DNA from 2 places in the Streptodolium elevatio genome. Region 2 is predicted to be linked to the other one. Evidence: riboswitches for the same ligand, from Rfam matches in the RefSeq annotation. Region 2 holds a riboswitch; the other holds the start of a gene.

Region 1 (15,788 bases), on a different contig from region 2:
CGTCGCCCTTGAGCGCGTCCATCTTCGCCCGGTCCTCCTGACGCTGCTTCTCCAGCAGCTTGGCCTGGAGGACGGCCATCGCGGTCGCCTTGTTCTGGATCTGCGAGCGCTCGTTCTGGCAGGAGACGACGATGCCGGTGGGCAGGTGGGTCAGGCGCACCGCGGAGTCGGTGGTGTTGACGCCCTGGCCGCCGGGGCCCGAGGAGCGGTACACGTCGACGCGCAGCTCCGACTCGTCGATGTCGACGTGGTCGGTCTGCTCGACGACCGGCAGCACCTCGACACCCGCGAACGAGGTCTGGCGGCGGCCCTGGTTGTCGAACGGCGAGATGCGCACGAGGCGGTGCGTGCCCTGCTCGACGGAGAGCGTGCCGTACGCGTACGGCGACTTCACCGCGAAGGTGGCGGACTTGATGCCCGCCTCTTCCGCGTACGAGGTGTCGTAGACCTCGGTCGAGTAGTTGTGGCGCTCGGCCCAGCGTGTGTACATGCGCAGCAGCATCTCGGCGAAGTCCGCGGCGTCGACGCCGCCCGCCTCGGCGCGGATGGTCACCAGCGCCTCGCGGGCGTCGTACTCGCCCGACAGCAGCGTGCGCACCTCGAGCTCGTCGACGGTCTTGCGGATCGCGGTGAGCTCGCCTTCGGCCTCGGTACGCGTGTCCGCGTCGTCCTCGGCCTCGGCCAGCTCGAAGAGAACCTGGACGTCGTCGATGCGGCGGCGGAGGTCCTCGACCTTCCGCAGCTCGCCCTGGAGGAACGACAGGCGGCTGGTGACCTTCTGCGCGCTCTCCGGGTCGTCCCACAGGTCGGGCGCCGCCGCCTGCTCGTTGAGCTCGGCGATGTCGGCCCGCATCTTGTCCAGGTCGAGGACCGCCTCGATCGACTCCATGGTGGATTCGACGGACTTCAGCTCTTCGGAAGGATCAATGGCAGCCACGCCCCCATCGTACTGGTCCACGCGTGTCCGCTTCGTCGGCGGATGCGGGCGGTGCGGCCGGGGCGTGCGGCGGGGGTCCCGCGGTCGGTGCCGCGGCGGTCACGCGGGGACGGCGACCTGCACGCGTCCGTTCTGCCCGCGGACGTACACGTCGACCCGCTCGGGAGTCGCCGCCACCGCGGCGACTCCGTCGGGGGCGGTGGCGTCCAGGGACACCGGCCGCCAAGCGTCGCCGAGGCTCACCGCGCCGACCAGGTGCCCGGCGCTGCCCTGCGGCTGCCCGGACGGCCCGGTCGGGGTCGCCGCGGACTCGCCCTGGCCTGCCTGGCCGCCCAGTTCGGGGACGACGACCGCCAGCCCGCCGTTCGGAGTCCACGCGGTGGCGGGCCGCCCGCCCGCGCCGAACGTGCCGACCCGCTGCGGCTCGCGCCAGTCGCCGGCCGCGAACGTCACCTGCAGCAGCGCGTGGTCGCCGGCGCGCACGACGAACGCCTCCATCGTGCCGGGCACGGACGCGGTCAGCGCCGGGGCCTGCTCGATGATCCCGGCCTTGTGGACCTTGGTGAAGCCGGTCCAGTTGGCGCCGGCGAGCGTCCCGTACATGAGCGCGTCGCCGGAGCGCACGACCACTTCGAGGCGGTCGCCGTTGCCGGTCGCCGCGGGGGCGCCGGTGATCCTGGTCCTGGTGTCGACCCGCATCCAGTCGCCCCAGCCGCCGTCCGCGAAGCTGCACCGGTAGAGCAGCCGGTCCGCGGCGCCGACCGCGAGCACGTCGACCCGGCCCGGGCCGGGCGCGGTCACGGCCAGGTCCTCCCCGGTCTTGAAGGCGGGGAGCTTCTGCCAGTCGCCGAACTTCGCGCCGTCGCCGGCCGAGTACCAGGGCTGGCCGGTGCCGTCACGCTGCACGACGTACGTCTGCGCGCCCGCGGGGCGGGCGGCGCCCGGGCCGCCGACGAGCGACACGGGTGCGGCGGGCAGTTGCGTCCACTTGTCCCACACCGGAACGCGCGCCGCCCGGTCGCCGGAGCCCGACGAGGCGGGCGGCGGCGGCACGGCCGCCGGTGCGGCAGCGGCGGGCGTCCCGGACGGCGAGACGGTCGAGCCGACCGGCTCCTGCTTCTTCGGGGCTTCGTCGTCCTTGCCGAACAACCACCAGCCGGTGCCGCCCGCGACCACCAGGACGAGGACGGTGCCGACCACGGCGGCGGTGCGGTTGCGGCGCTTGCGGTGCGTGCTGCGGCGCCGCGACGCGGCGATCGGCGGCGCGGCGAAGGTCGGGCGGGCGAGGTTGGTGTGCGTGTCGCGGGTCGCGTCGGGCTCGGCTCCGGACACCAGCGGCACGACGCCCGCGGGCAGCGGGGGCGGCGTCTCGCCGCGGTCGGGGTGGCCGCCTCCGTCGGGTGCCGGTACGTCGAAGCGCGGCAGCCCCGCGAGCGCGGGCTGTGCGGCGCGCAGCCGCTCGCCGACCTCGCGGGCCGTCAGACGGGCCGCCGGGGCCTTGGACAGGCAGGCGGCGAGGACTTCGGCGACCGGGGCGGGCAGGCCGGGGATGCCGGGGACCGGCTCGGTGACGTGGCGGCGCAGCACCGCGCCGGGGTGGCCGCCGCCGAACGGGGTCCAGCCGGTGAGGAGTTCGTACAGCACGGTGCCGAGCGCGTACACGTCGACGGCGGCGGTGGGCTGCAGGCCCTCGATGATCTCGGGTGCGAGGTAGTCCGGCGTTCCGATGATGCGGGTGGCCCGGGTGCGGCGCGGCGCGTCGACGAGGCGGGCGATGCCGAAGTCGGTGAGTTTTGCCCGGACTTGGCCGTGCGCGGTGTCCAACAGGACGTTCTCGGGCTTCACATCGCGGTGGATCACGCCCTCGGCGTGCGCGGCGGAGAGGCCTTCGGCGACGTCGGCGCACACGGCCGCGGCCAGGGCCGGGGTGAGGACGCGCTCCTTCTCCAGCCGGGTCCGCAGGTCGGGGCCGTCGACCAGGTCCATGACGAGGGCGAGGTCGGAGCCGTCCACGACGAGGTCGTGGATGCCGACGATGCCGGGGTGGTCGAGGCTGACCAGCGCGGTCCGCTCCTGGACGAAGCGCGCGACGAGCACCTCGTCGGACGCGAGGTCTTCGCGCAGCAGCTTGATGGCGACGGGACCCTCGGGTCCCTCGCCTGCCCAGACGGTGCCGCTGGCGCCGCGCCCGAGGACTTTCAGGGCGACGTACCGGCTGCCGATCCTGCGTGCCACTGCTGCTCCGTGTCCTTGGCATGCCTCGACTTCGGACTTCCGTGCCCGAAGGCTACCTGGCGCACACCTCGAACCAGCGTGGTGTGGCGGATCCGCGACCGGGTGTCGCACCGTCATGGAAGCGCTTTGTCGATCTTTGGGCGGCGCGCGACGGGCCCGCGGGGGCCTGCGGGGCACCGCCGTTCACGGGCTCGTGTCGGCGCCTCCGGTGCCACCGTTGCCGCCGCCGTTGCCACCGTCACCGCCGCCGTCGAAGAAGTCCTTGGCCTTCTCGTACCAGCCCTTTACCTCGCCGAAGACGTCGATCGCGTTGTTGACCCAGTCGCGCAGCGGGCTGAACCAGTAGATGGCGAACAGGATCGCCGCCATCACGACCAGCCGCATGAGGCAGCCGAGCGTGCACCCCACCCCGGGGATGCGCGACGGACGGAAGCCGCCCCTGCGCCGGGGCTCCCGCGGTTCCCGTGGCTCGCGCCGCCGGCGCGGCGGTTCGACCTCGGGCGGGCGCTGCGAATCGCGGCGCTGCGGGGGCGGCGGAGGCGGTTCGCGGCGCGGCGGCGGTTCAGGCGCACGGTACGGCGGCGGGGCGGCGGGAGGCCCGGCGGACGGACCGCCGCCCTGGCGGGCGTACCCCGGCTCGTCGCGATAAAGGGGCTGCTGCGGGTACCCGGGCGGCTGCGACGACGGGCGGTAGGGCGGGGGCACTTCGTCCATCACGCGCGTGCGGTCGGGCGCGGGCGGCTGCGGCGGACGTTGCGCGGGCGGCGGCGGGGGCGGCGCCGACGGCGGGCCGGGTACGCCGGAGCCCGAACGCGGCACCACGCGGGTGGGGTCGTCGGCACCCGGAGCACCGAGGCCGCCGGGGCCGCCGGGGCCGCCCGGTCCACCAGGTCCGCTGCCCGAGCCGAAGCCCGCGGCACCGGCCGCACCGCCGACCGCCGTCGCTCCCCCGATCGCCGCGGCGTCGAGCATGCGGCGCAGCGACCCGTCGTCGGCCCGGCTGCCCTGCAGCACCTCGGCGGCGTGCCGGAGCACGTTGCCGAGGCCCTGCGCGTCGGGGCGCCGCTCCGGCTGCTTGGACAGGCAGCGCTCGACCACGAGCCAATAGGCGTCGGGCATGTTCGCGGGCCGGGTCGGCGTTTCGGCGAGGTGCCGGTGCAGCAGCGCGATCGGGTTGGAGTCGGTGAACGGCGGGTGGCCCGCGACCAGCTCGTACAGCACGACGCCCGCGGCGTAGATGTCCACGGACGGGGTCAGCGGGCGGCCCTCGGCGGACTCGGGGGCGACGTAGCTGGGGGTGCCGACCAGTTCGTGGGTGCGTGTCAGCGCGGGCGACTCGGCGAGGCGCGCGATCCCGAAGTCGGTGAGCATCGGGTAGAGCGAGTCGCCGTTGCGGTTGAGCATGATGTTGGCGGGCTTGAGGTCGCGGTGGATCACGCCGTCCGCGTGTGTCACGTGCAGCGCGTCGCATACCTGGGCCATCGTCAGCGCCGCGGCGACGGGCGGCAGCGGGCCGTTGTCGCGCAGGTACGTGCGCAGGTCCGGTCCGTCGATGAGGTCCATGACCAGCGCGAGCAGCTCGCCTTCGACGACCAGGTCGCGCACGCGCACCAGGTTCGGGTGGCTGAGCCGCAGCAGCAGGGAGCGCTCGCGCAGGAAGCGCGTGACGACGTCGGGGTCGCCCGCGAGCTCCTCGCGCAGCACCTTGACCGCGACGACCTCGCCCGTGTCGCGGACTCGCGCGCGCCACACGGTGCCGCTGGCGCCCCGCCCGAGCGTCTCCTCGAGCAGGTACTTGCTTCCGACCGGCCGGTCCACTGCGCTCCCCAGACGTACTGACAGCTGTTCGCACACCTTAGGGCGCACGCAGGGGCCGGCACAGCGCCCCTCGCGGGTGGGGACGCAGCCGAGCCCGGAACCGGTTCATCACGCACAGTCCCACCGGTCGGCGGACGCGATGTGCCCCGCAAGATCATTCCCATCTGCGTTCAAGGAGTGCCATCCTCGTCGCGGATGCGAGGATGCGTACTGTGCACGTCGCATAACTCGTGCGGTTCACGCGCGGTACGCAGGCAACGCTGTGGCAGGGCGGACGGAGGAGCATGCAGATCCGGCTGACCGTGCTCGGGTCCCGTGGCGAGGGACCGGGGGCGGACGTGCTCGTCACCGCCCCCACCGGGACGACGTTCGGGGCCGTCGCGGGCGCGTTGCGGTCCACGTCGGGGACCGACGGGCAGCGGTTCTGGGTTGGCGACACGCGGCTTGCCGACAACACCCCGCTGGGCCGACCGCCGCTCGTGGACGGTGCGTTGGTGACCGTCGGGCGTCCCGGCCCCGCGTCGCCGGCCGTCGGATCTCCCGAACTGCGGGTCGTGGGCGGGCCGGACGCGGGCGGCGTGCATCTGCTGCGCCAGGGCACCGTACGCATCGGCCGCGCTCCCGAAGCCGAGATCCGGCTCGGCGACCCCGATCTGTCGCGCCTGCACGCGGAACTGACGATAACTCCCGGCGCGCGCGGCCACGTTCGCGTCGCCGACCTCGGTTCGACGAACGGCACCACGCTGGACGGCATGCCGGTCGGTGCCGAGGCGATGCGCCTGGAACCCGGCTCGCTGCTACGGCTCGGCGAGACGACCCTGACCGCGGTGCTGCCGCTGCCGTACGACCCGGATCCGCACGCCGCACCCGACGCCCCGCGTCCGGACGGCCTGGGCCACGTCGTCCTGCCCCGCCTGCCCCGGCAGCCCTCGCCGCCCGTCGAGCAGGTACGCGTCGACCTGCCGGACGAGCCCGCCGGCCGCAGACTCGGGCTCGCCGGCCGCCGGCGCGCGGTGGCCGCCGAGCGCGCCCGTCTGGAGGACCAGGCCCGGCTCGCGGTCGTCGAGGAGGTCCGCAGACGCCGCGCGCACAGCCCCGATCTCGCCGCGCTGCTCCTCGCCGCCCTCGACGCCGGTGCCGCGGAGAGCGGCAGACCCGCGGTCCCGGTCCGGATCTGGGAGCGGCACGGCGACCCGGCCGAACGCCTCGCGGTCCGCCTCGGCACCGGCGACATCCCCTCCGAGGTCTCGGTCACCTCCAGCGAGGGGGTGCGCAGGCTGACCGCGTACGCCGCACCGGTGACCGTCTCGCTGCGCGACTCCGTCCTGGGGCTGGCCGGTCCGCGGCCGAGGCTGCTCGGTCTGGCGCGTTCCGTGGTCGCCCAACTCGCCGCGCTGCACGGCCCGCACGAGCTGGAACTCGTGCTGCTGTGCGCGGATCCGGCGACCGCCGCCGACTGGGCGTGGCTGCGCTGGCTGCCCCAGCTCCGCCCGACCGACGGCCAGGACTGCCGCCTCCTGCTGGGCCTGAACCGCGACCAGGTCCTGGCCCGCACCGGCGAGTTGCTGGACCGCCTCGACCGCGACCGGGGCGGGCGCGGACGCCGCCGCACCGTCGTGGTCATGGACGGCGCGGGCACGCTCACCGCGCGGCCCGAACTCGTCCGGCTGCTCGCCGAGGGGCCCGCGGCGGGCGTCCATGCGCTGTGCCTGGACGACCGTGCCGAGGAACTGCCGTTGCAGTGCTCGGTGATCGGCCGGGTGGCCGGCGAGGTCGGCACGCGGCTGTCGCTGATCGGCCCGGGCCCGAACCGGATAGAGGACATCGTCGCCGACGCGGTCTCCCCCGCCTGGGCCGACCGGTTCGCCCGGGCGCTGGCCCCGTTGCGCGAGGCGGCCGCGCGTACCGTCTCGCCGCTGCCGGAGACCGTGCGCCTGCTCGACCTGCTCGGGTTCGACCTCATGACGCCGGCCAAGGTGCTCGGCTCGTGGCGCGAGGGGGGCCGCAGCCCGCGCGGCGTGCTCGGCGCGGATGTGCGTGGCGCGATCACCGTCGACCTCGACAACGATGGCCCGCACATGGTCATCGGCGGTACGGCGGGCTCCGGCAAAACCGAACTGCTCGCCGCGTTCGTGACGTCCCTCGCCGTCGCCAACCGCCCCGACCAGCTGGGCGTCGTCCTCGTACGCGGCACGCCGATCGACCCCCAGGAGGCACCCGACGGCATCGCCGCGTGCGCGGAACTCCCGCACACGATCGGCTACCTCGACGAGCCCGACGCCTCGCGCGCCGCCGACGCCGTCTCCGCCGTGCTGCACGAACTCGCGCGCCGTGAACACCTGTTGCGCGGCGACCGGTTCGCGTCGTACCGCGACGAGCACGGTTCCCCGCTGCCGCGCGTGCTCGTCGCGGTCGACGACATAGAGCGCCTGGCCGGGCGCTTCCCCGGGCTCGTGAAGGGCCTCGCCGACATCGTCCACCGCGGCGGCGCACTCGGCGTGCACCTCGCGGTCGCGACCGGCCAGCCCGCGCTGGCCGGGTCGATCGAGGCCACCGCCGAGGCCGAGCTGCGCGTCGCCTTGCGCACCGACGACGCGACCGCGTCCCACGCCCTCATCCACATCGACGACGCCGCGACGCTCGACGACGAGTACCCGGGCCGGGCCCTGATCCGCGGATCCGACGGCGCGGTGCACCCGTTCCAGGCGGGCCGTGTGACGGGCCGCATGCCGCGCACCGCGACGCTGCGCCCGACCGCCGTCCGCCAGGACTGGACCGACATGGGAGCGCCGCTTACGCGCCGCTCCACGGCCACCGCGGCGAGCGGGCGGCCACTCATCGGACCGACCGATCTCGCGCTGCTCGTCGGCACGTTGCGCCGCGCGGCCGACCAGCTTGGTGCGGCCCCGCTGCCCCGGCTCTGGTGAGCCGGGGCAGCGGCCGCGCCACCCGGGTCAGTCGACCGGCAGGCCCGGCGCCGGGTAGGCGGCGGTCAACTCGCGGACCTCGGCGCGTACTTGCTCCTCGACCCCGGTGCGGCCGGTGCGTACCGCGTCGACGATGCGGTCGATCCACGTGGCGACCAGGGGCATGTGCTCCTCGCCGATGCCGCGTGAGGTGAGCGCGGGGGTGCCGATGCGGATGCCGGAGGGGTCGAAGGGGCGGCGCGTGTCGTACGGAACGGCGTTGTGGTTGACGACGATGCCGGCGCGGTCGAGGGCCTTCGCGGCCGGCTTGCCCGGCACGCCGCGCGAGGTCAGGTCGACGAGCAGCAGGTGGGTGTCGGTGCCGCCGGAGACCAGGTCGAAGCCCCGGGCGGCCAGTTCCTCGCCCAGGCGGCGGGCGTTGGCGACCACCGCCCGGGCGTAGGCGCCGAATTCGGGCGTCGCGGCCTCGCGGAGCGCGACCGCGATCGCCGCCGTCGTGTGGTTGTGCGGACCGCCTTGCAGGCCCGGGAAGACCGCCTTGTCGACGGCCTTCGCATGCTCGGCGCCGCACAGGATCATCGCGCCGCGCGGGCCGCGCAGCGTCTTGTGGGTGGTCGTGGAGACGACGTCGGCGTGGCCGATCGGGGACGGGTGCACACCGGCGGCGACCAGGCCGGCGATGTGCGCGATGTCCGCGACCAAGACCGCACCGACCTCCCGGGCGATCTCCGCGAAGGCGGCGAAGTCGATGGCGCGCGGCACCGCCGTACCACCGCAGAAGATGAGTTTGGGGCGTTCGTGCAGGGCGATCGAGCGGACCTCGTCGAGGTCGATCCGGCCGGTGTCCCGGCGCACGCCGTACGAACTGGACCGGAACCACCGGCCGGTGGCCGACACGTCCCAGCCGTGCGTCAGGTGCCCGCCCATCGGCAGCGACATGCCGAGCACCGCGTCGCCGGGCTTCGCGAAGGCCAGGTAGAGGGCGAGGTTGGCGGGCGAACCGGAGTACGGCTGCACGTTGGCGTGCTCCGCGCGGAAGAGCGCCCGGGCGCGGGCGCAGGCCAACTCCTCGACGGGGTCCACGACCTGCTGGCCCTCGTAGTAGCGGCGGCCCGGGTAGCCCTCGGAGTACTTGTTGGTGAGCACCGTGCCGGTGGCCTCCAGCACGGCCGCGGAGACGTAGTTCTCGCTCGCGATCATCCGCAGCGTCTCGGTCTGGAGGCGCTCCTCGTCGCGGACGAGTGCGGCGATCTCGGGGTCGGTGGCGTGGAGCGCGGGCCGGCGCTGCCCGGACCGACCATCCGGGGACGGACTGGGCACGGACGGACTGTGCACGGACGTACGGGTGGTCGGGGATGCTTCGACGGATGCCACGGGCTTCCTCCCGGGTCGGCCTTCAGGTCGGGACCCGGGTGCCCAGGCGGACGGCACCGCGCGCAATCGCTCGCTGCCGCTTCCTCGTGGTCGGTTCCACGTCGACGCCAGTCGCGGCACGAACACGCTATTCCACCGGAGCCGGACACGGCCACCGACTTGGCCCACGATCGTTACAGATCCGCCACCATGGGGGGTCGCCGAGTCTGGCAAGGTCCATCAGGCGTAACGTGATTAACAAATAACACGGGGATTGCCCCAGTAAGACCGGTTGGAGAGGCTGCCTGGGGCGGGTAGGAAAGCGGGGGCACAAATGAGGGGCAGCCGCCGAACAGCGCTGCTGCGTACGCTTTATGCCGTATTGGCGGTAGAGGGGACCGCGCTGCTTCTCGGCGCGGGGACGCTGGGCGTCATGGCCGCCGCGGTTCGCCAGGAGGAGAGCGACCGGCTCTCCGGGCTCGACGGAATGCTGGCACTGACCGCGATTCTGTCCGCCGCGCTGGCCGCATTGTGCGCGGGGAGCATATTCGCGGTCCGCAGTACGCTCCGCCACGGGTACGGTGCGCTCGGCCGCGCCGCGACCCTCGGAGTGTTCCACCTGTGGGCGGCCATGCTCGTCGTCACGCTCAAGGGCCCGCTGTGGCTGCTCGCACCGACGGGGGTGCCCGCCGCGTTCTACCTGAGCGCGTGGTGGCTGCTGAAGGACCGCAGGCGCGACGACCTGCTCCTGCTGGAGAACGAGATCCCGGCGCCGCGCCGGCCCGAAGCGGCCGAGCGCGCGTCACGTCCCTGACACTCTGTCATCAACCGCTTCCGGCACGTTCATTCGGTGCCACGCACCACACGTCGGTACGGCCGTCTCGGTGGACCACCATCGGATCTGTGGCGCCCTGCACGACGGCGCAGGTCGTCGCGTCCGCAGCGCCCTTGAAGACCTCCAGGACGGTGTACTTCGCGGCACCGCTCGTGCAGTCCATCGGCTTGACGTCGGTGCCGCCCAGCGCCGCGATGCAGCTGCCTTCGCGGACGTCCGCGGGCTCCCCGTCGTAGAACGTCCAGCCCCAGTAGCCGAAGACGCCGAGGCAGGCGACCACGGCGAACGCCAGTAGTCGGCGCATCGGCCGTCCGAGGCGGACGCGCCCGCCGACGTCGTGGCCCGCTCGGCTCCCGCGCCCGTCCTCGCCCTCCCCGCGGCCCGCGACCTCCCTGCGCTCCCGGCGCGACGGGACGCTTGCGGGATCGTTGGCGCGCGGGACCAGCGCGCCGGACGGCCGCTCGTCGGCCACGGGGCGGCGAGGGTAGTACTGCTGACCCGCCGGGGGATTTGCCTGGTTTGTCGCGGACATCTCGCCCGGCCGCGGCCGATCCGCGTGCATGCCTCCGCCGTACGAAGGGGGTTGCCCGAACTGGTCGCCCTCGCCCCGGTATCCGTGGGCGCCGTAGTCGTACGGCTCGTACCGGTCCAACTGCTGGTACGGCGTCGGCGGCTCGTCGAAGTCGCCCGGTCCGTACTGCGGCGACCCGTAGTGCGCCTCGTACTGCGCGCCGTAGTGCGCCCCGTGGTCCGAGCCTCCGAACTCCGAACCACCGTATTCCGGGCGGCCGTACTCCGGACCGCCGTACTCGGGGGCGCCGTACTCGGGGGCGCCGTACTCGGGGGCGCCGTACTCCGGACCGCCGTACTCGGGGCCGGCGTAGGCGGGCCCAGCCGGGCCCGGCCCGGGGCCCTGGTCGTGCTCGAACGCGTACTCGCGTCCGTACTCCTGCTCGTACGACGGAGCTCCGTCGAGCCAAGCGGGCAGGTACGGGGTCGGTTGGACTTCGTCCGGTTCCGGTCGGTCGTGCATCCAAGCCTCCGAAACACGAACGGCGGCGGGCGAAACAGGGCCAGGTGCGAAAGGTACTGACGTACGGATGTGCTGACGTACCGGCGCACGTGTGACCGTACCGGTGTACGCCGACGTACGGACGTGCCCGCCAACCTTCGACTATTGACCCGCGTTCATCAAGGGATGACCAGCCGGAGACGACAGCGGGGCCGCAAGGAGAACACCTCCCTGCGGCCCCGCACAAGCCCAAGCCCGTCCGAACCGCCCGGTTCAGGCCGAACTTGACACTGCGTCAGATCACACTTGCGTCAGATCACACTTGCGTCAGTTCATGCTGCCGCTGCGCAGCAGGGTCCGGATCACGCGCATGGCGACCGAAAGCGTCGCCAGGTCGTACGTCTCCGCCTCCTGCAACTCCTCCAGCGTCGTCCGCGCCCGGTTGATCACCGACGCGTTCCGCTCCTCCCACGCCTTGAACCGCAGCTCCGGCGTGTCCTCCGGCCCGCCCGACGACAGCACGTCGAAGGTGAGGCCGGCCTGCGCCGCGTACAGGTCCTCGCGCAGCGACGCCCGGGCCATCGACTTCCAGCGGTCGTCGCGCGGCAGCTCGATGATGCGGTCCAGCATCATCGCGATCGGCAGCCGGTCGACCAGATCGAAGTACACCTCGGCGACCTCGATGACGCCGTGCCCGGAGTCGCGGGACACTTCGACGATGTCGAGCGCGGCGTACGCCGACGAGAACCCGGCCACCACCGTCGCCAGGTCGTGCGGCACCCCGGCGTCGGTGAACTCCTTGTAGAGGCCGTCCATCCACTCCAGGTCGCTGCCGCGCAGCAGCTTCGGCAGGTGCGCCGCGACGTCCGCGACGCCCTCGGAGAAGAACGCGATCTGCGCCGCGACGTCGATCTCCCGCCGGTTGCTGAGCATCCAGCGCGTGGAGCGCTCGACCAGCCGCCGCATGTGCAGCCGCATCCGGGTCTGGACCGCCGCCGGGACCTGGTTGTCCAGGGCCTTGATGCGCTCCAGGACGTCGTCCGCGCCGAAGATCTGACGCGCCGCCAGGTGTGCGCGGGCCACCTCGTGCGCCGAGGCGCCCGACTCCTCGCGCATGCGGAACATGAACGAGATGCCGGCCAGGTTCACCAGGTCGTTGACCACGCGCGTCGTGATGATCTCCCGGCGCAGCGCGTGGGCGTCGACCTGTGCCCCGAACCGCTCCTGCAGCGCGGTCGGGAAGTACCGGTGCAGTTCGCCGTTCAGGTACTCGTCGTCCGGCAGGGCGGAGGCCAGCAGGTCCTGGGCCAGCACGATCTTCGTGTACGCCAGGAGCACCGCCAGCTCCGGCTGCGTCAGCCCCACGCCCGCCTGCTGGCGGTCGCGCAGCTGGCGGTCGCTCGGCAGGAACTCGATGTCCCGGTCGAGCTGCCCGTCGCGCACCATCTTGCGCAGGTAGCGCATGTGCACGTGCAGCAGCGCCGGGGCCTGGGCGACCGCGTTGGCCAGCGCGTAATTCTGGTCGTAGTTGTTCTCCAGGACCAGGCGCCCGACCTCGTCGGTCATCTCGGCGAGCAACGTGTTGCGCTGCTTGCCGGTCATGTCCCCGGCCGAGACGACCTGGTTCAGCAGGATCTTGATGTTGACCTCGTGGTCCGAGGTGTCCACGCCCGCCGAGTTGTCGATCGCGTCCGTGTTGATCCGGCCACCGGCCAACGCGAACTCCACGCGCCCGAGCTGCGTGCAGCCCAGGTTGCCGCCCTCGCCGACCACCTTGACGCGCAGCGCGCCGCCGTCGACGCGGATCGCGTCGTTCGACTTGTCGCCCACGTCGGCGTTCGACTCCGACGACGCCTTGATGTACGTGCCGATGCCGCCGTTCCAGAACAGGTCGACCGGCGCCTGCAGGATCGCCTTCATCAGCTCGGCCGGCGCCAGGCGCGTCACCGACTCGGCCAGGCCCAGGCGTTCGCGCACCTGCCTGGTGATCTGCACCGACTTGGCGCTGCGCGGGAACACCCCGCCGCCCGCCGAGATCAGGTCCGGGTTGTAGTCCGCCCACGAGCTGCGGGGCAGGTCGAACAGGCGGCGGCGCTCGGCGTACGACACCGCCGCGTCCGGGTCGGGGTCCAGGAAGATGTGCCGGTGGTCGAACGCCGCGACCAGCCTGATGTGCTCCGACAGCAGCATGCCGTTGCCGAACACGTCGCCGGACATGTCGCCGATGCCCACGACCGTGAAGTCCTGGGTCTGCGTGTCGTGGCCCAGCTCGCGGAAGTGCCGCTTGACCGACTCCCACGCGCCGCGCGCGGTGATGCCCATGCCCTTGTGGTCGTAACCGGCCGAGCCGCCCGACGCGAACGCGTCGCCCAGCCAGAACCCGTATGCCCCGGCCACCTCGTTGGCGATGTCCGAGAACGTCGCGGTGCCCTTGTCGGCCGCGACCACCAGGTACGTGTCGTCGCCGTCGTGCCGCACCACCTGCGTAGGCGGCACGACCTCGCCCGCCACCAGGTTGTCGGTGATGTCCAGCAGGCCGGAGATGAAGGTCTTGTAGCAGGCGATGCCCTCGGCGAGCCACGCCTCGCGGTTGGCCTGCGGGTCGGGCAGGTGCTTGCACACGAACCCGCCCTTCGCGCCGACCGGCACGATGACCGTGTTCTTGACCATCTGCGCCTTGACCAGGCCCAGGATCTCGGTGCGGAAGTCCTCGCGCCGGTCGGACCAGCGCAGGCCGCCGCGCGCGACCGCGCCGAAGCGCAGGTGCACGCCCTCGACGCGCGGCGAGTACACGAAGATCTCGAACTTCGGTCGCGGCGCCGGGAGATCGGGGATCTGCTGCGGGTCGAACTTGAGCGAGACGTAGTCGTGCGCCTCGCCGTCGCTGCGGCGCTGGAAGAAGTTCGTGCGCAGCGTCGCGCCGACCATCGCCACGAAGGCCCGCAGGATGCGGTCCTCGTCCAGGCTCGCGACCTGGTCGAGCGCCCCCTCCAGCTCCTCCACCATGCCGTCCACCAGCTCGGTGCCGGCCTGCTGGTGACCCGGCGAGAAGCGGGCCTCGAAGAGGTTCACCAGGAGGCGCGCAATGTGCACGTTCCCAACGAGGGCGTCCTCGATGTAGTCCTGGCTGAAGGTGGAGCCGGCCTGGCGCAGGTACTTGGCGTACGCGCGCAGCACCATCGCCTGGCGCCAGTTCAGCCCGGCGCGCAGCACCAGGGCGTTGAAGCCGTCGGACTCGGCCTTGCCGGTCCACACGGCGGCGAACGCCTCCTGGAACAGCTGCTTGACCTCGTCGCCCGCTTCGAGCGTCGGGTCGTGGCGCAGCCCGAAGTCGTAGACCCACGCGATGCGGCCGTCGCTGCGGCGCAGCTCGTACGGCCGCTCGTCGACGACCTCGATGCCCATGCGCTGCAGGATCGGCAGCACCTCGGACAGCGACAGCGGGCCGCCGGTGCGGTAGATCTTGAAGCGCCGCTCGCCCGGCAGTGCTCCTATCGGCTGGTACAGGTTGAGGGTGAAGTCCGTGCCGGCGTCCCCCGGGTCCAGCGCCTCGATGCGGCGCAGGTCGGCGACCGCGGTGCGCGGGGTGAAGTCGGCCTTGTAGCCCTCGGCGAAGGCGTTCGCGTACGCCCGCGACAGCTCGGCGGCCGGCTCCTCGCCGCACTCGGCGACCAGCGCCTCGGCGAAGTCGTCGGCCCACGAGCGGGTCGCCGCGGCGAGCAGCTTCTCGATGTGCTCGACGTCCGGGTCGCCCAGCGACGAGCCGCGCGGCACCCGGACGGTGAAGTGCAGCCGGGCGAGCACCGACTCGGTGTTGCGGGCGGTGAAGTCGATGACCGAGCCGCCCAGCTCGCGCAGCAGGATGTCCTGCATCTTGAGGCGGATCTCGGTGGTGTAGCGGTCGCGCGGCAGGTAGACGAGGGCCGAGTAGAAGCGGCCGTACTCGTCCTTGCGCAGGAACAGCCGCAGGCGGCGGCGCTCTTGGAGGTACAGCACCGACAGGACGATGTCGTACAGCTCCGGCACCTGGATCTGGAACAGGTCGTCGCGCGGGTACGTCTCGAGGATCTGCAGCAGGTCGCGGCCGTCGTGGCTGGCCGCCGGGAACCCGGCCATCTCCAGCACCTGCTGCACCTTGCGGCGCACCACCGGGATGCGCGTGACGCTCTCGGTGTAGATGGACGACCCGAACAGGCCCAGGAAGCGGCGCTCGCCGACCACGTTGCCGTCCGCGTCGAACTTCTTGACGCCGATGTAGTCGAGGTACGACGGCCGGTGCACGGTGGACCGCGAGTTGGCCTTGGTCAGGATCAGCAGCTTCTTCTCCCGGGCCTTGGCACGGGCCTCCGGGGAGAGGCGGCTGAACGAGTTCGACAGGTCCTGGTCCGGGCGCAGCAGACCGAGGCCGGTGCCGGGGACCGCCCGCAGGCTGTCCTCGCCGTCCTCGACGACCAGGTCGTACTCGCGGTACCCGAGGAAGGTGAAGTGGTCCTCGGCGAGCCAGCGCAGCAGCTCCCAGGCCTCGCCGATCTCCTCACTGGGCAGCGCGGGGGGCTCGTCGGCCAGCTCGTCGGCGAGCCGCACCGCCGTCTCGCGCATCTTGGTCCAGTCCTCGACGGCCTCGCGCACGTCGTCCATGACCTGCTTGAGACCGGTCTCGATGACGCGGAT
Region 2 (15,788 bases):
TGCGTGATGCACCGCCGCAGGTCCGACAACGGCGGTTCGGCGACGTTGCGCAGCAGCCACGCCGCGAACTCCCGGTCCGGGAAGCCCTCGATCATCGCCGCGGCACCGTCCGGCAACCGTCTGCCGTTCTCCGGCAACCGCAACTCGCGCGGCGGCACCCCGAGCCCGTGCAGCCGGGCCAGCACCGCGCCCGCGGCGGGCAGCAGCCGCGCGGGCAGGGCGTCGTGGCAGACACCGGGCGTGTACGGCCGCACGATGACGGCCCTGCCGCGCGGCCCCTTACCGTCGCCGTCCAGCGGCGCGCTCGTCGGGTACCCCGACGATGCCAGCCACCGCATCACCCCCACGGGCCGGGAAACCGCGGCCACTTCGCGCGAGGCCAGCACGGTGAGCACGAACAGCCCCGCGCCCCCGGCGTCGACCAGCAGGTTGGCGTTCATGGTGCCGCCCGTGAGCGGCGTGACCTCCCGGACCGAAAGCCCGTACGCGGCGCACACGTGCGCGATCTCGTGCGGACGCAAAGCCGTGTGATCGGCCACGCCAAGCCCTCCCCGTCGTCGGCAGCCCCCTGATCGTGCCCGTGCCGCAGCGAGGCGACTATCCCACTAACGCGCCGATCTCGCCGTCGCCGCAGCCCGCCGACCGCGGGAGCAGCATCTCGCACACCTCCCACCCGGCCCGACGCCTGGCGCCAGAGGCCGGGTCGACACTGTGCGGAAGCCGAAGCGCTCGTACAGGCGAAGGGCAGGAGTGTTGTGCCGGTACACCCCAAGCCGCACCGCGCCAAGTCCGAGCCCCCCGAAGCCCGCCCGCAGGACCGCTCCGCAGCGCGGCGTCGGCGTAGTCCTGAAGGTGCAGTCGGGCGGGGGGCATTCGGCCGATCTTAGGCAGGGTCCCGATTCCGGGACGGTCAATTTTCGGTGACCCTCGTGGTTGTCGTACCCGTCGTGCTCGCCGGGTAGTCGGCGTAGCCCTCGGCGCCTCCGGCGTAGTACGTGGTCGGGTCGCCTGCGGCCAATTCGCGGCCGAGGGCGAACCGTTCGACCAGGTCCGGGTTCGCGACGAAAGCGGTGCCGTAGGCGACGGCGTCGGCCACGCCGTGCGCGACGGCGGCGTTGCCGGACTCGCGGTCGAAGCCGAGATTGGCGATGCACGGCCCGTCGAACAGCCGTCGGTAGCGGGCGATCGCTTCGGTGTCCGGCCGCGCGCCGGGCGCATCGAGGTCGCGGCCGCGAAGGTGCAGGTACGTCACCGGGTGGTCGTTGAGCGCCACGACCAGCGCCTCGTAGTCCGCGAGCGACTCCGGGTCGGGCGCGAAGCATGCGGCGGACCAGTACGGGGACAGGCGTATGCCCGGCCCCTGCCCGTCCCACGCCTCCGCCACCGCGTCCACGACCTCCAGGAGCAGGCGCCGGCGCCGCGCGGGGTCGCCGCCGTACGCGTCGGTGCGGCGGTTGAGCCGCGGGTTCAGGAACTGCGGGAACAGGGACGAGCCGAGAGCGTGGATCTCAACGCCGTCGAACCCGGCCCGCCGCGCGTTCGCGGCCGCGCGCCGGAACTCGGCGACGGTGTCCGCGATGTCGGCGGGCGTCATCGCGCGCGGCGTCGGCGTCGCCTTGAACCCCTCGGCGGTGAAGGACTGTTCGTGCGGGTTCACCGCCGACGGCCCGGCCGGGAGAGCCCCGCCGAGGTGGTCCGGGTGCGAGGCGGCACCCGAGTGCCACAACTGCTGCACGATGCGCCCGCCGACCGCGTGCACCACGTCCGTCACCCGGCGCCAGGCGGCCACCTGCGCGTCGGAGTGGATCCCGGGCACGTTCAGGAATCCGACCGCCCGCTCGCTCACCCACGTGCCCTCGGTCACGATCAGTCCCGCGCTCGCCCGCTGCGCGTAGTACGCGGTGTGCAGTTCCGTGGGCGTCCGGTCCTCGTTCGACGCCCGGGCGCGGGTCAGTGGGGCCATCACGACCCGGTTGGGCAGGGTGAGCCGGCCGAGCCGGACGGCCGCCAGCAGCGGCTGGTCCAGGGTCGCGGCAACGCTCGTACGCATGGTGTTCCTCCTCGTCACGGGCCCTTCCCCGGACCGCGGGACCATCCTGCGAGCGCCCGGCCGGGACAAGGAGGCCAAGATCATGCTGGTACCGGCAGGGCGACCCTCGGCACTCCGGTCCCGAGGGCCGCCCGGCGACAATGGGCGTATGGACCGCACCGACCTCGGCAGCTCCCTGCGCGCATGGCGCGACCGCCTCGGCCCGGCCGAGGCGGGCCTGCCCGTAGGACAGCGCCGCCGCGCCCCGGGGCTGCGCCGCCAAGAGCTGGCCGCCCTCGCCGGGCTCTCCGTCGAATACCTGGCCCGGCTCGAACAGGGACGGGCCGGCCGACCCTCCGCCGCCGTCCTCGGCCCTCTCGCCCGGGCGCTGCGTCTCACCGACGACGAGCGCGACCACCTGTTCCGCCTCGCCGGGCACGCCTCGCCCGCACCCGGCATCGCGTCCACGCATGTCACTCCCGGGGTGCAGCGCATCATCGACCGCCTGCACGACGCCGCCGTCGTGGCGGTGGACCCGACATGGAACGTGGTGCTGGCCAACTCGCTGGCCGTCGCCCTGCTCGGCGACGACGTGACCGGCGACGACGGCGAACCCAACGTCCTGCGGCGCCACTTCACCGGCCGGCCGTCGCGCGTGGTGCGTACGCCCGAGGAGGCGGCGGCCTTCGAGGCGTACGCCGTCGCCGACCTGCGCGCGAGCCTCGCCCGCTATCCCCAGGACCCGCGCGTACGCGGGTTCATCGACGAACTCCGCTCGTGCAGCCCGGTGTTCGAGTCCCGCTGGACGGGCGGTGCGGACATCTCGTCCAGCACTTCACAGCTCAAGATCGTCCGGCACCCGGAGGTCGGCCGCCTCGCGCTGGACTGCGATGTCCTGGACGCCACCGGATCGGCGCTGCGACTCGTCGTCTACACCGCGGCCCCCGGTTCGCGCGACCAGGAGTCGCTGGACCTCCTTGCCGCGCTGGGCACGCAGTCGTTCTCCACGCGGCCCTGACATGGGATCCTCGACGTCCGGTACGTCGTCCGGTACGTCGCGGGAACGGCCATTGGGGGGGCGACATTGCTGTGCGCACGCTGTGGCGGTTGGTCGACGCGAAGCGCGGGGTGCACCAACTGCGGTGAGAGGTTCGACGACGCGAGGCAGGACCAGGGCGAGGCGCACGGCTACGGTGACGGCGGGGACCAGGGTCGGGACCACGGCCGGAACCGGGCCTGGCCCTGGGACCCGGCCCGCACCGGGCACGCCGGGCACCCCGAACAGGCGGGGATCGCGGGAGACGCGGCCTTCGTCGGACCGGACCTGCCGCGCCCCAGAGGCACCGGCCCGCTCGCCGGTTCCGTGTGTGCCCTCCTCGTGGTCGCCGCCGCGGCGAGTGCCGCCGAGATCTTCGCCCGGCTCCACCGCGCCCAGATCGTCCAGGACATCGTCGACGGCGACGGAAACCCCGCACACGACGTCGTGGCCGCCGACGGCTGGGTGGTCGGTACCGATGCCGTCGGATTGGTGTGCGGGGTCGCCGCCGCGCTGGCGTTCGCGGTGTGGTTGGTGACGGCGCGCGCCGACGCGGCCTCGATGCGCCTGCGGTGCGCCGACGCCGTGGGCTTCCCCGCGCGAGCGATCGGGAACGGAGTGCCCGGCCGCGGCCCCCTGTTCGGAGGATGGCTGCTCGTCGTCGCGGCCGCGGCGGCCACCCAGGCCACGGTCGGCGGCGGCGTCTCCTTGGGGACCCGGCAGCTGATGTCGTCCAGCCTTTCGGACCTGGTGGGCCTCCGGGACGACGACCGCGCCTCCGTCGTACCCACACTGGCCTGGATCGCCGTGTGCGGCGCGACGATCACGCTCGTCGCCCTGGTCACCCGGCGGCAAGCGGACCGGGAGCGCGAGCTATGGGTCGAGGCGGTGTACGCCCACGCCGCCGCGGCGGCCGAGGATCCCGCCGACAACTCCGCCGACGACCCCGTCGTCCACTCCGTCGACGACACTGCCGACAGCAACACGCCCAAGCAGCGACCGCCGGAGCCGCCCTCGGCCACAAGTGGGCCCTCTGCCGATCCCAACGTCGACCATTAGCGCGGCGTTGCCGACGCGGCTCGACCGGCCGCGCTACGCCGCGGCGGCCCGCTCCGCGGAGTCGAGGGTCTGCTCGAGGAGCAGCGCGATCGTCATCGGCCCGACGCCTCCGGGCACCGGGGTGATCAGACTCGCCCGTTCGAGCGCGCCCTCGAAGTCCACGTCGCCGACGTTGCCTTCGTTGTACCCGGCGTCCACGACCACCGCGCCGGGCTTGAGGTCCGAGCCCTTGATCAGCCGGGCCCGCCCGACCGCCGCGACCACCACGTCCGCCTGCCCGACGATCTCCGCCAGGTCCCGGGTACGCGAATGGCAGTACGTCACCGTGGCGTTCCGGGCCAGCAGCAGCATCCCGGCCGGCTTGCCGAGGATGGCGCTGCGGCCCACGACGACCGCGTGACGGCCGGCCAGTTCCACGTCGTACGCGTCGAGCAGCCGCATGATCCCGCCCGGCGTGCACGACACGAAGCCGGGCAGCCCGAAGCTCATCGCCGCGAACGACATGCTGGTGACGCCGTCCACGTCCTTCTCGGGGGCGATCGCGTCGAACGCCGCGCGCTCGTCGATGTGTTCGCCCACCGGGTGCTGGAGCAGGATCCCGTGCACCGCCGGATCCGCCGACAACGCGCCGATGGTGTCGACGAGTTCGGCCGTCCCGACGGTCCCGGGCAGCGCGATGTGCCGGGACTCGATGCCGGCCTTCGCGCAGCGGTTCCGCTTCATCCGGACGTACGTCACCGACGCCGGGTCCTCACCCACCAGCACCGTCGCCAGGCACGGCACCACACCGGTCCGCTCGCGGAGGTCTCGGGCGCGCTCCGCGGTGTGCTCCACCATCCTGCGGGCGAGGTCCGTGCCGTCCATGAGTCGCGCGGTCATGTGCGTCTCCCGAGAGATCTCGTGTCGAGGTCGCCCAGGCGCGCGGCACGCGGGGTTCGCGTCCGACCGACGTCAGTCCGGTCGGGTGGGCCGCTCCACGGTGGTACTCCACCTCAGCGCCAGTCACGGCCCCGCCCCATTGTAGGTCGAGCCCCCGAAACCGCCCGGAAGCAGCCCACCGGCACCCACCAAGGCCCGGAACACCCGCGGCCCGCGGCCCGCCGCGGCAACCGTGCCCCCGATCCGCCGGCACGCGCGGACCACCGCGCGAGAAGCCGGGGTTCCGCGCGCACCCCCCCCGGCGCCCCCGCACCTCTCGCCCGCCTGGATCTCCCACCCGCACCGCGGCTACTCCGGAGTGGACCGTCCTGGGCGGAAGACCGGGCCGTGGCCGGGGATGACTGGGTCGGGGGCGAGGCCGAGGACCAGGCGGCGCGACGCGCGCAGCTGCTCGCGGGCGGGTCGAGGATGTCGCGTCGGTCGGCGACCATGCCCGGGTCGACGACCACGAGCGCGTCGCCGTCGCGCAGGAGGGTGACGCTGCTTGCGACGTGCGTGGCCTCGCCTCCGCCGTGGGCATGCCGGCGTATCCCGTGCCGGGATGTCGACGACTGCCGAGGATGTCGACGACGGTCATGCGTGCCTCCCGAGGTCCTGCGCGGCCGGTCGCGGAGCCGGGTCCGCGGCCGCCGTGGGGACTCTTCCCCTCGCGCGGCGCTGGTACGTCTGGGGCACCCCGTCGCTCCGCCGGGTCTGAAAGGGCGCCGGAGGAGGTATCCGTCGGGGGAGCGACGGAGCGTACCGGCGCTCCGCCCGGGTGCGCGCGGGGCGCGGGTGACCCGGGAGCGCTCGGGAGGAGAGGTCGCGTGATGGCGGCGGACGAGGCGTCGGAGTTGTTCGGCGACGTGGCCGGGCTCTGCGCTGCCCTCGTCGACGGCACCGAGGCCGGCGTCGCGGTCTTCGACGCCGATCTGCGCTTCCGCTACGTCAACCCCGCGCTCGCCCGCATCAACGGGGTCCCGGCCGCCGACCACATCGGGCGGCGCGTCCGCGAGGTGGTGCCCGAGGTCGACGCGCGCGAGGACGTCATGCGCCTGGTGCTGGCGGACGGCGTCGCACGGGTGGGCGTGACGACCGGCCACACGCATGTGTCCTCGCCGCACGAGCAGCGCTACTGGCGCGGGAGCTTTCACCGCATCGCGCTCGGCGGCGGCCGGCCGGGCCTGGCCCTGGTCATCCAGGAGGTCAGCGAGGACCGGAGGCTTCTGAGCGAGCTGGAGCGCGCCCGGGAGCGCCTGCTGCTCCTCGACGCGGCCGCGGTTCGGATCGGCACCACACTGGACGTCGAGACGACCTGCCAGGAGCTCGCCGACCTGCTGACCGAGGCCATCGCGGACGGCACGACCGTCGAAGTGCTGCCGGGGCGGGGCGAGAACGCGCGCTCGCCGAAGGGGCGGACCCGGCTGCGGCGTACCGGCATGGCGGCGCGGCCGGCGCTGCGGTCGGCGATGCGCGGGTTCGGCGTGCCGGGACAGTACGTGGACTACCAGGCGACGGCGACGATCACCCGCGTGCTGCAGACCGGCCGTGCCGAGGTCGACAACCAGCTGGACGACGAGGCGCTGGGCCGCCGGGCGCCGAGCCCGGACCGGGTCGGGCCGTACCGCGAGGCGGGCATCCACTCGATCCTCGTCGTCCCGCTGTCCGCCCGGGGCGCCCGGGTGGGCACCGCGACGATGGTGCGCCAGGGCGACTCGCCGCCCTTCGACGACGACGACGTGGCGGTCGCGCAGGCGCTCGCGGACCGGGCGGCGATCAGCCTCGACAACGCCCGGCGGTACGCCCGCGAGCACGGCATCGCCGTCGAACTGCAGCGCAGCCTGCTGGCCACGCCCGGGCGGCCCGGCGACGGCCTGGAGGTCGTCGGCCGCTACCTGCCCGCCGGGGCGCAGGACCTGGTCGGCGGCGACTGGTTCGACTCGGTGCGGCTGCCCGGCGGCTGGACGATGCTGGCCATCGGGGACGTGATGGGCCACGGGGTGGAGGCCGCGGTGGAGATGAGCCAGTACCGGGCGGTGCTGCGCGTGCTCGCCGCGATGGACATCCCGCCGAACGTCATCCTGCAGCGCATGGACACGCTGCTCACCTCGCTGAGCGGGGAGCGCCCCGCGACGCTGCTGCTCGGTGCCGCGGACCCGACCAACCGGGTCTGCGCCTTCGCCAACGCGGGGCACCTGCCACCCGCGTTCATCGCCCCGGACGGGTCGGTGTCGCTGGTACGCCTGCCCGAGGCGCCGCCCATCGGGGTCGGAGTCGCGGGCCCGTACAGCACGGTCGTCGTGCGCTGGCCCGAGGACCACACGCTGCTCCTCTACACCGACGGCCTGGTGGAGCGCAGGGGTGTGGACATCGACCACTCGCTCGACCAGTTGGCCGGGCTGCGGCTCACCCCGGGGGCGTCGCCCGAGACGCTGATCGACGAGATCGTGTCGGCGCTGGCCCAGCCGTCGCCCGACGACGACACCGCCGTGCTGCTCGCACGAGTGGTCCCGCCGGAAGCCGGGAAGGGCTGACCCCTCCCTCCCGCGGGTGGGCGGCCCGGCCCGGGTCCGGAAAGGCGTGCGGCCCGCCCGGCGGATGCCGGACGGGCCTTTTCGCGTCCCCTTCGCGACGCCGCGACGGTCAGCGGCCGCCCGCTCGGGCGGTCAGTGGCCGCCGCCCTGACGGGCGTGCTTGGGGAGCAGGAACCCGAGCACGAACGCGACCGCGGTCAGAGCCAGCGCGATCAGCGTGGTCGTCGCGACCGCGTCCACCGCCGACTGCCGGTGCATGTGCGCGCCGCCCTGGCTGAAGAAGACGGTCCCGAACACCGCCACGCCGAGCGCCGCGGCCAGCTGCTGCATCGACTCCAGCGCGCTGGACGCCGACCCGACCTCGTGGTCCTTGACGTCGCCCATGATGATGTCGAACAGCGGGACGAAGATCATGCCCATGCCGAGCCCGAAGACCAGGAACGGCGCCACCAGGCTCCAACTTCCCAGGTCGGTCGTGGCGTTCGCGAAGACGAAGTACAGCCACGTGATGCCCACGGCCATGATCGACAGGCCGATGTGCAGGACCTTGCGGCCCAGCTTCCCCATCACCACACCGCTGATCCCGGAGCCCACGAACGCGCCCAGCGCCCACGAGCCCATCGTCAGGCTCGCCCGCATCGCGCTGAACCCGAGCCCGAGCTGCAGGAACAGGCCGATCGCCATCGACAGGCCGGTGATGGCCCCGAAGAACACGATCACGAACAGCACGCCCGAGCTGTACGAGCGCTTCGCGAACACGCTGAGCTGCACCAGCGGGGCCTTGCCGCCCTTGGCGGTCCGGCGCAGGGTGTACGCCACGAACCCGGCCAGCACCGCGACCGCGCCGGCGAGCATCGCGAACATCCAGACCGGCCAGCCCTTCTCCTGGCCCTGCACCAGCGGGTAGACCAGCATGAACATCCCGCTGCCACCGATCAGCACGCCGAGCAGGTCCATCGACTTGTCGTCCTTGGCGACCGGCGGCTTCGCGGGCAGCGCGAACCGGCCGACCAGCAGCGCGAACAGGCCCAGCGGCACGTTGATCAGGAAGATCATGCGCCATCCGGTGCCGAACAGGTCGGCGTCCACCAGCGCACCGGCCACGATCGGGCCGAGGATCGTGGCCAGGCCGATCGCCGGGCCGAACATCGCGAACGCCTTGCCCATCTCCTGCGGCGGGAACAGGTCGCGGATCAGCCCGAAGCCCTGCGGGATCATGACCGCGCCGGCGAGCCCCTGCAGGACGCGCGCGGTGATCAGCGCCTCCGGCGACCACGCCACCGCGCACAGCACCGACGCCGCGACGAACCCGACGATGCCGATCTGCATCATGCGCTTGCGGCCGAAGATGTCGCCGAGCCGTCCGCCGGTCAGCAGCCCGGCGGCGAGCGTCAGCGTGTACGCCGCCGCCATCCATTGCAGGGCCGAGTACGAGCCGCCGAGGTCCGCACGGATCGCCGGGGCCGCGACGTTGACCACCGTCGCGTCGAGCAGGTTCATCAGGGTGGCCGCGAGGACCACGCCGAGGCCGAGCCACTTGCGGTCGGCGCCGGTCCGCTTCGGGGCGGTGGGTCCTGCGTGGATCGGGGCGTCGGCTGCCACGGTCGGCGCCGCGGACTCCAGGACTGCGCTCACGGGACTGCTCCTCAGAGATGCTCGGAGACGTTCAGATGTCACGAACAGGGGGACGGTCTTGCCTTTGCCGGGAGTTCGGTGGCCACCGCTCATCTCCACTGTTTGAACTCTAGGAGGCCATTAGGCAAGCTTCGTTCCTAAAGGAAAGGCAGACTCGAAATATGTTGGAGACCTCGGCACGACTCTTGCGTCTGCTCTCCCTGCTGCAGACCCACCGCGACTGGACCGGCACCGAACTGGCCGACCGCCTGGACGTCACCCCGCGCACCGTGCGCAACGACGTCGAGAGGCTGCGCAACCTCGGCTACCCGGTGCACGCGACGCGCGGCGCCGCGGGCGGCTACCGCCTGGGCGCGGGCGCGTCCCTTCCCCCGCTCCTGCTCGACGACGAGGAGGCCGTGGCCGTCGCCGTCGGCCTGCGCACCGCCGCGGGCGGCACGGTGTCGGGCATCGAGGAGACCTCGCTACGGGCCCTCGCCAAGCTCGAACAGGTGCTGCCGAACCGGCTGCGCCGCCGCGTCAACGCCTTGCAGACGTACACCGTTCCGGTGCCGGGGCAGGAGGGGCCGCGGGTGGACGCGGAGGTGCTCACCACGATCGCGGCCGCCTGCCGCGACCACGAGCGCCTGCGGTTCGACTACCGGGACCACTCCGGGGCCGCGACGCTGCGGAACGTCGAGCCGTACCGCATGGTCAACTGGGGGCGGCGCTGGTACCTCGTCGCGTGGGACACGCAGCGCGACGACTGGCGGATCTTCCGCGTCGACCGGGTGTCGCCGCGCACCCCGACCGGGCCGCGGTTCACGCCGCGCGACCTGCCGGCCGAGGACATCGCGGAGTACGTCTCGGCGCGTGTGGCGGCGGCTCCGTGGCGGACGCGCGTACGGGTGACCGTCAAGGCCCCCGCCGCCGAAATCGCCGCCCGGGTCCCGGGGTTCGCCGGATCGGTCGAGCCGCTCGACGACGACACCTGCGTCTTCTCCACTGGCGCCGACAACCCCGAGACGCTGGCGATCTGGCTTGGCATGCTCGGCGCCGACTTCACCGTGGAGAACGCCCCCGAACTCGTCGACCACCTCAGGTCCCTGGCCGAGCGCTACGCCCGCGCCGCCGCCAACTGATCGCGCGGCACGTCCGCCGCGACCGCCCGTGCCACCGCGCCGGGGCGACACATCGCCCCGGCGCGGCAGTTGGCGCACATTGGTCAGCGGATCACACGGGCGGGTCCTGGAGGCCGGCGATGCGCGAACCGTCCAGCGGTACGCGGTACCAGACGTCGTTCGTCGAGCCGTCGCCCCAGTACTGCGTGACCACGACCGAGGCGTAGCCCATGCCGCTGCCCTCGTACCGCACGGTCCGGTCGGCCGGCACGTTCTGCGCGCGGAAGACCGGGTCGGCCTGGTTGGCCTCGGCCCAGGCGTCGAGCTCCGCGTTCAGCTCCGGCGTCAGGAACTCGCCGCGCACCTCCGCGGGGTTCATCACCGGGTTGGTGCCCAGGACCGCGGACTTGTACTGGTCCCAGAACGCCGTCACCCGGTGCACCACCCCCGCCTCGTCGGCACGCGGACCGGACGCCTGATGGGACTGCGCGACCCCCGGCGGCGAACCGCTCACGGCCAGAGCGGGCGCGGCCGCTCCGGCGCCGAGAAGCAGTCCCGAGGCCACCGCGATCGTGGCCGCCTTGCGCATCTTGTTCCTCATTTTGTGCCTCCGGATCACTCGGATCTTTCGGTCCCCCGTGCCTAAATGAGACGCATGGCTCGCCCATCGGGTTGGTAGTACATCCCGGTTTTGCCGTATCTATACGTAACTTGCTCCGTAACGCCCTCGCCTGCCGACCCTGCCTGCCGCCCCGGTGCATGATGGCCCGATGGACGATCACACCCTCGTGCCCGACGCCGTCCCGGGCCCGTCGCCCCTGGTCCGCCGGGCCCGGCCGCACGACCTGCCGCGGATCGTCGAACTGATGCGGGAGCACACGGCGTACGAGAAGGCCGCGCCGCCGACGGCCGACGTCGCCGACCGCCTGGGCCCGCTGCTGTTCGGCACCGACGCGCCGCCGCGCCTGCACTGCGTGGTGGCCGAGCTCGCGGGCGGCGAGGTCGTCGGCTACGCCACGTGCGCGGCGGAGATGTCGACATGGGACGCCCGCGAATACCTGCACATGGACTGCCTGTTCCTCCGCGACGGCACCCGGGGTCACGGCCTGGGACGGCAACTCCTCGACGCCGTCGTGGCCGTCGCGCGCGAGCTCGGCCTGACCGAGGTCCAGTGGCAGACCCCGGTCTGGAACGAAGGCGCGGTCCGCTTCTACAACCGCCTCGGCGGCGGGGCCAAGGAGAAACTGCGCTACACCCTTCCCGTGCCGCCGATCGGGTAGTTCGGGTGGGCGCCGCAGTGGGGTGGTCCGGACGGCTCGGGCTGATCAGCCGGTCCAGGCGGTTCGGTTCGGTCGGTTCAGATGGTCCCCGTACTGCGGGGTGGGGCACGGGGCTTCGCGCCGCGTTGCCGCCTGATGCCGTGTTCTGCCGTGCAGTGTCGTAGGGCCCCGGCGTCCCAGTGGGAGGCGCCGGGGCCCTGCGTAGTGGGTCAGGCCTTCGCGTGCGCCCTGGCGGGTGCCTCGGTCTGTGCCTCGGCCCGGGTGAGCTGGGCGATGAGGTCGGTGCGTGCCCGGGCGACGCGCGAGCGGACGGTGCCGATCGGGCAGTCGAGGATCCGGGCGGTCTCGGCGTATTCGAGGTCCAGGATCTGGGTGAGCACGAACGCCTCGCGCCGCGCGGGGTCCAGCGCGGCGACCAGGTCGGCGAGGGCTATGCCCTCCTCGAACCCCGGCAGGTTCGCGGGCCGGCGGCGCTCCAGGAGATCCGCCCAGTCCTCGGCGTCGACCGTGCGCGGGCGCGCGGCCGCGGCCCGGTAGCGGTCGACGACGACGCGGCGGCCGATCGACAGGAGCCACGTGCGCGCCGACGACTGGCCCGCGAAACCGGGCAGCGCCTTGAGCGCGCGCAGGTACGTCTCCTGCGTGAGGTCGTCCGCACTCTGCGGGTCGCCGAGGTACGCCAGGAACCGCCACAGGTCCCGGTGGGTGGCGCGGACGAACTCCTCGACCGCGCCCGGTGTCCCGGCACCCGCGGCCAGGGCGGTCGAGGTCACCGCGTCGTCGTCCATGCGGAACCCCCTCGGTGGTGGGCGCGGTCGGGCATCGGCGACGATGGCCGCATGGAGTGCGGAGATTGGCAGGAGGTGCTGTCGGCCGTCATGGACGGCGAGGTGGCGGAACTGGATGCGGGTGCGGGCACCGGTGCTGATGGATACGCGCAGGCGCGCGCCGCGCGGCGGCACGCCGCCGGGTGTCCGGAGTGTTCGCGGTGGGCGGCCGGCGCGGCGGCACTGCGCGAACAGGCGGCCGACGGCGTCGAACCGGGAGCGGACGCGGTCGAACGCGTGCTCAAGGCACTGCGCGGCGGCGCGGTGTAGGCGGTTCGGGAGCGGGCGTACGCACGCAGGCGTGGTCGCCGGATCTGGGGGGTTGTCACGAGTCTGGGTCCTCACGGGCAGGCGGGGACGAGGATCGGCCCGTGTGGGCGGATCCCGTCGCCGAAGCGGTCTCGGTCAGGCGAAGACCGTGAGGGGTGGGCCGCGGCGGCTGAGCGGCCGGAAAAGCGGGCGTGCGGGCGCGCGGGCGGTGCGCGGCCGGACGCACGGCACCTGCGGGAACGCCGGTTCCCCCCAGCGCAGCCAGGCCCGGATCAGCGCGCCGAGGCAGCGGGTCCGGGACGCCAGCAGGTGGAACAGGTCGAACAGCGCCCTGTCGCCGCGCCAGAGCCACAGCGCGCTGCCGATTCCCGCGGCGAGGTGCGCGAGCAGCATTCCCGCACCGCCGTGAGTGGGCAGCACCGATGCGGCGTGCGACCCGTGGGCGGCGGCCGCAGTACTGATGTCGTGCGCGGCTCCGGATCCTGTCCCGAGGCCGGTCCCCGTGCCCGCTCCGGAGCCCGTGCCGAAGCCCGAACCGCCCAACGGCCCCTGCCCGGGCGGCACCGCGGCCAGCGCGGGGTCCAGGCCCATCTGGTCGAGGAGCCGGGCGGCGGACCGCGTCGCCCCGGCGGGCGCGGGCACGTCCTCGTTGCACAGCAGGACGCGCAGCCACGCGGCCTCGATCTGCCGCGCCGTGGAACCCGCGTGGGCAGCGGAGCCGGTGGTGGCCGCACCGGAGCCGGCCGCCGCGGCCTGTTGGGCCCAACCGAACAGGCCGTGCAGCACTGACTGCGCTCCGACGAGTGCCACGCCGATCGCGGGGAGCCCGCGTTCGCGTCCAGCAGCCGCCCAGGCCAGTGCGGTCAGGACCGGCGTTGCGGCGGCCGGGGCCCACCAGGGCACCGGGCTGTCCGACATGAAGACGTGCCCGGAGACCGCGAGCGTCACGCACACGGCCGCGAACAGCGCGGCGCGTACGGCTCGGAGGCGTGACCAGGCAGGCATCGTCCGCTCATGCTGCCACCCGGGGAAGCCCCACGTGACGGCGGGGCGGCGGCGTCGTTTGGCCGCACACGGGAACTGTGCCGCACCCCGCGCCGACTACCTGGTCGGACGTGGGGCCGGAGGAACACGAGCACACGGAGGGCCGACGATGACAACCGCCACTGCCACTGCCACCGCCGCCACCACTGCCGCCACCGATGACGATGACGGTGAACTGCGCGGCTGGGGCAGGTCCGCGGCCTTCGTCGCGATCATGGTCCCGGTGTTCGTCTCCGCGCTCGTCATCGGACGCCTCACCGGTCCCGAGGCCCCCGACGCGGACCGCCCGCAGCGTCCGGCCGCCGTGCCGTCGCAGACCTCCGGGGGAGGCGGCGGGGGCGGCGGACACAACAACCACGGATCGGCGCAGTTCGGCACGGCTTTCGCTCCGACCGGCCCCTGAGTCCGGCGTACGCGCGAGGACCGGTAGTTCGGGCGAGTTCGGGCGCCGGGGCGGATCGGTCTCCGCATGGCGGCGGATTCGCATCGTTCAGGTTGCCGTGCCGTCACGAGTTCGCCGAAGCCTTGCCCCGACGGGCCGAACGGGCAGACCCTGCGCTGTGAGCTGCGCGAACGGTTCCCGCGCGACCACGGCCAGCGGAGCGACCGAGCCCGCGAGGTTCCCTGCTGTCCGATCGGCAACCGTCCCGGACGGCAATGCGCGGGGCGTGGACGGTGATTGGAGAGCGACGGACTCGTGCTGCCCTTGACCGCCGCCCAGCGCGGCGTACTGACCGGGCATCTCATCGCGCCGAACCCGGGTGCCTACAACATCGCCGAGTATGTCCGCATCGACGGTGAACTCCGGTACGGATACTTCGAGTCCGCGCTGCGCCGTGCGGTCGGTGAGGCGGACGCCCTCGGCATGCGCATTGTCGCCGGCCCGGCAGGTTCGGTCGGCCCGACCGGGCCGGGCCAGATCCCGGGGGCCGCCGTACGCTGGGCGCCGCGCTTCGTCGACCTGCGTGCCGAACCCGACCCGGAGGCCGCCGCCAGAGCCTGGATGGCGGACGACGCCGCGACCGCCGTCGACCCGTTCGGAGCCGAACCGCTGTTTGGCCACGCGGTGTTGCGGACGGGCACGGCCATGCACCTCTGGTACCACCGGATGCACCACGTGCTCTTGGACGGCTACGGCGTGGCGATCGTCATGCGCCGGGTCGCGGCGCTGTACACCGCCCTGGCCGCAGGCACCGAGCCTGATCCGTCGCCCTTCGGACGTCTGACCTCCGTGCTGGACGAGGAGGCCACCTACCTGGACTCCTCCCGGCGCCGGGAGTCCCGGGACTTCTGGAACGAGCACCTTGCCGACCGGCCGCCCGCGATCGGTCTCGGACGGGTTGCGGCCCACCCGTCCGTGCGTACGCTGCGCCTTGAGGCGGCGCTGCCGCACGCCACCGCCGAACGGGTCCGCGTAGTGGCCCGTGCCGCGAGGGCGACCTGGCCGGTGGCCTTGGCCGCGGGCGCGGGCATGGTCCTTTGCCGCCGCGTCGGCGTGCCCGAGACCGTGGTCGGTTTTCCGATGATGAACCGGGTCGGCAGCGCGGCGCTCCGGGTGCCCTCCATGGTCCTCAACGTGCTGCCGCTGCGGATCCGGGCCGGCGCGGGAGACTCGATCGCGGACGCCACGGCGGACGTCGCGCGCGAACTACGCACGGTACGCCGACACCAGCGCTACCGATACGAGGACATCGCGCGGGACCTCGGGCTCGTCGGCGGCGACCGGCGGTTGTTCGCGGCGGTGGTGAACGTCATGCCGTACGGCGAAGGACCGATGTTCGGTGCGGCGCGCAGCACCGCGGGGAACGTGTCCGCCGGACCGGTCGCCGACCTGTCGGTGAACGTCTACGACCGCGGCGAGGCCGGCGGCGGCATCCACGTCGCGTTCGACGCCAACCCTTCGTGCTGCACGGCGGATGATCTGGCGGAGTACGCCCAGGAGTTCCTGGCGGTGCTGGCGGGTGAGAGCGGTGCGGGGACCAGCGTCGTGACCGGCTCCGCCGCCCGCACCGGATCCGGGCCGATGCCCGGATGCCCGCGGCCTCCCGCGCCGGAT

The links. Region 2 has a riboswitch for ZMP and ZTP ahead of ACWD12_RS27380 (bifunctional 5,10-methylenetetrahydrofolate dehydrogenase/5,10-methenyltetrahydrofolate cyclohydrolase). Riboswitches for the same ligand answer to the same signal wherever they lie in the genome.
Region 1: it holds a riboswitch for ZMP and ZTP, as region 2 does, so the genes downstream of both, ACWD12_RS21990 (serine hydroxymethyltransferase) here and ACWD12_RS27380 (bifunctional 5,10-methylenetetrahydrofolate dehydrogenase/5,10-methenyltetrahydrofolate cyclohydrolase) in region 2, are expected to answer to the same signal.

The regions. Positions count from the first base shown of each region.
Region 1 covers NZ_JBSFVE010000012.1:2,569-18,356, reverse strand. The annotation lists gene prfB (peptide chain release factor 2) at 1-937, opposite strand, end outside; partial or broken gene ACWD12_RS22005 (protein kinase domain-containing protein) at 1,997-3,172, opposite strand; gene ACWD12_RS22000 (serine/threonine-protein kinase) at 3,356-4,990, opposite strand; gene ACWD12_RS21995 (FHA domain-containing protein) at 5,275-7,917, shown strand; gene ACWD12_RS21990 (serine hydroxymethyltransferase) at 7,945-9,237, opposite strand; ZMP/ZTP riboswitch at 9,325-9,416, opposite strand; gene ACWD12_RS21985 (hypothetical protein) at 9,653-10,084, shown strand; gene ACWD12_RS21980 (LppU/SCO3897 family protein) at 10,095-11,138, opposite strand; gene ACWD12_RS21975 (NAD-glutamate dehydrogenase) at 11,445-15,788, opposite strand, start outside.
Region 2 covers NZ_JBSFVE010000016.1:169,601-185,388, forward strand. The annotation lists gene ACWD12_RS27360 (phosphotransferase) at 1-539, opposite strand, end outside; gene ACWD12_RS27365 (alkene reductase) at 911-2,050, opposite strand; gene ACWD12_RS27370 (helix-turn-helix transcriptional regulator) at 2,199-3,047, shown strand; gene ACWD12_RS27375 (hypothetical protein) at 3,393-4,124, shown strand; gene ACWD12_RS27380 (bifunctional 5,10-methylenetetrahydrofolate dehydrogenase/5,10-methenyltetrahydrofolate cyclohydrolase) at 4,158-5,003, opposite strand; ZMP/ZTP riboswitch at 5,029-5,140, opposite strand; gene ACWD12_RS27385 (SpoIIE family protein phosphatase) at 5,873-7,576, shown strand; gene ACWD12_RS27390 (MFS transporter) at 7,709-9,211, opposite strand; gene ACWD12_RS27395 (helix-turn-helix transcriptional regulator) at 9,373-10,332, shown strand; gene ACWD12_RS27400 (hypothetical protein) at 10,424-10,912, opposite strand; gene ACWD12_RS27405 (N-acetyltransferase family protein) at 11,082-11,591, shown strand; gene ACWD12_RS27410 (sigma-70 family RNA polymerase sigma factor) at 11,801-12,379, opposite strand; gene ACWD12_RS27415 (hypothetical protein) at 12,431-12,688, shown strand; gene ACWD12_RS27420 (hypothetical protein) at 12,824-13,693, opposite strand; gene ACWD12_RS27425 (hypothetical protein) at 13,842-14,135, shown strand; gene ACWD12_RS27430 (thioester reductase domain-containing protein) at 14,412-15,788, shown strand, end outside.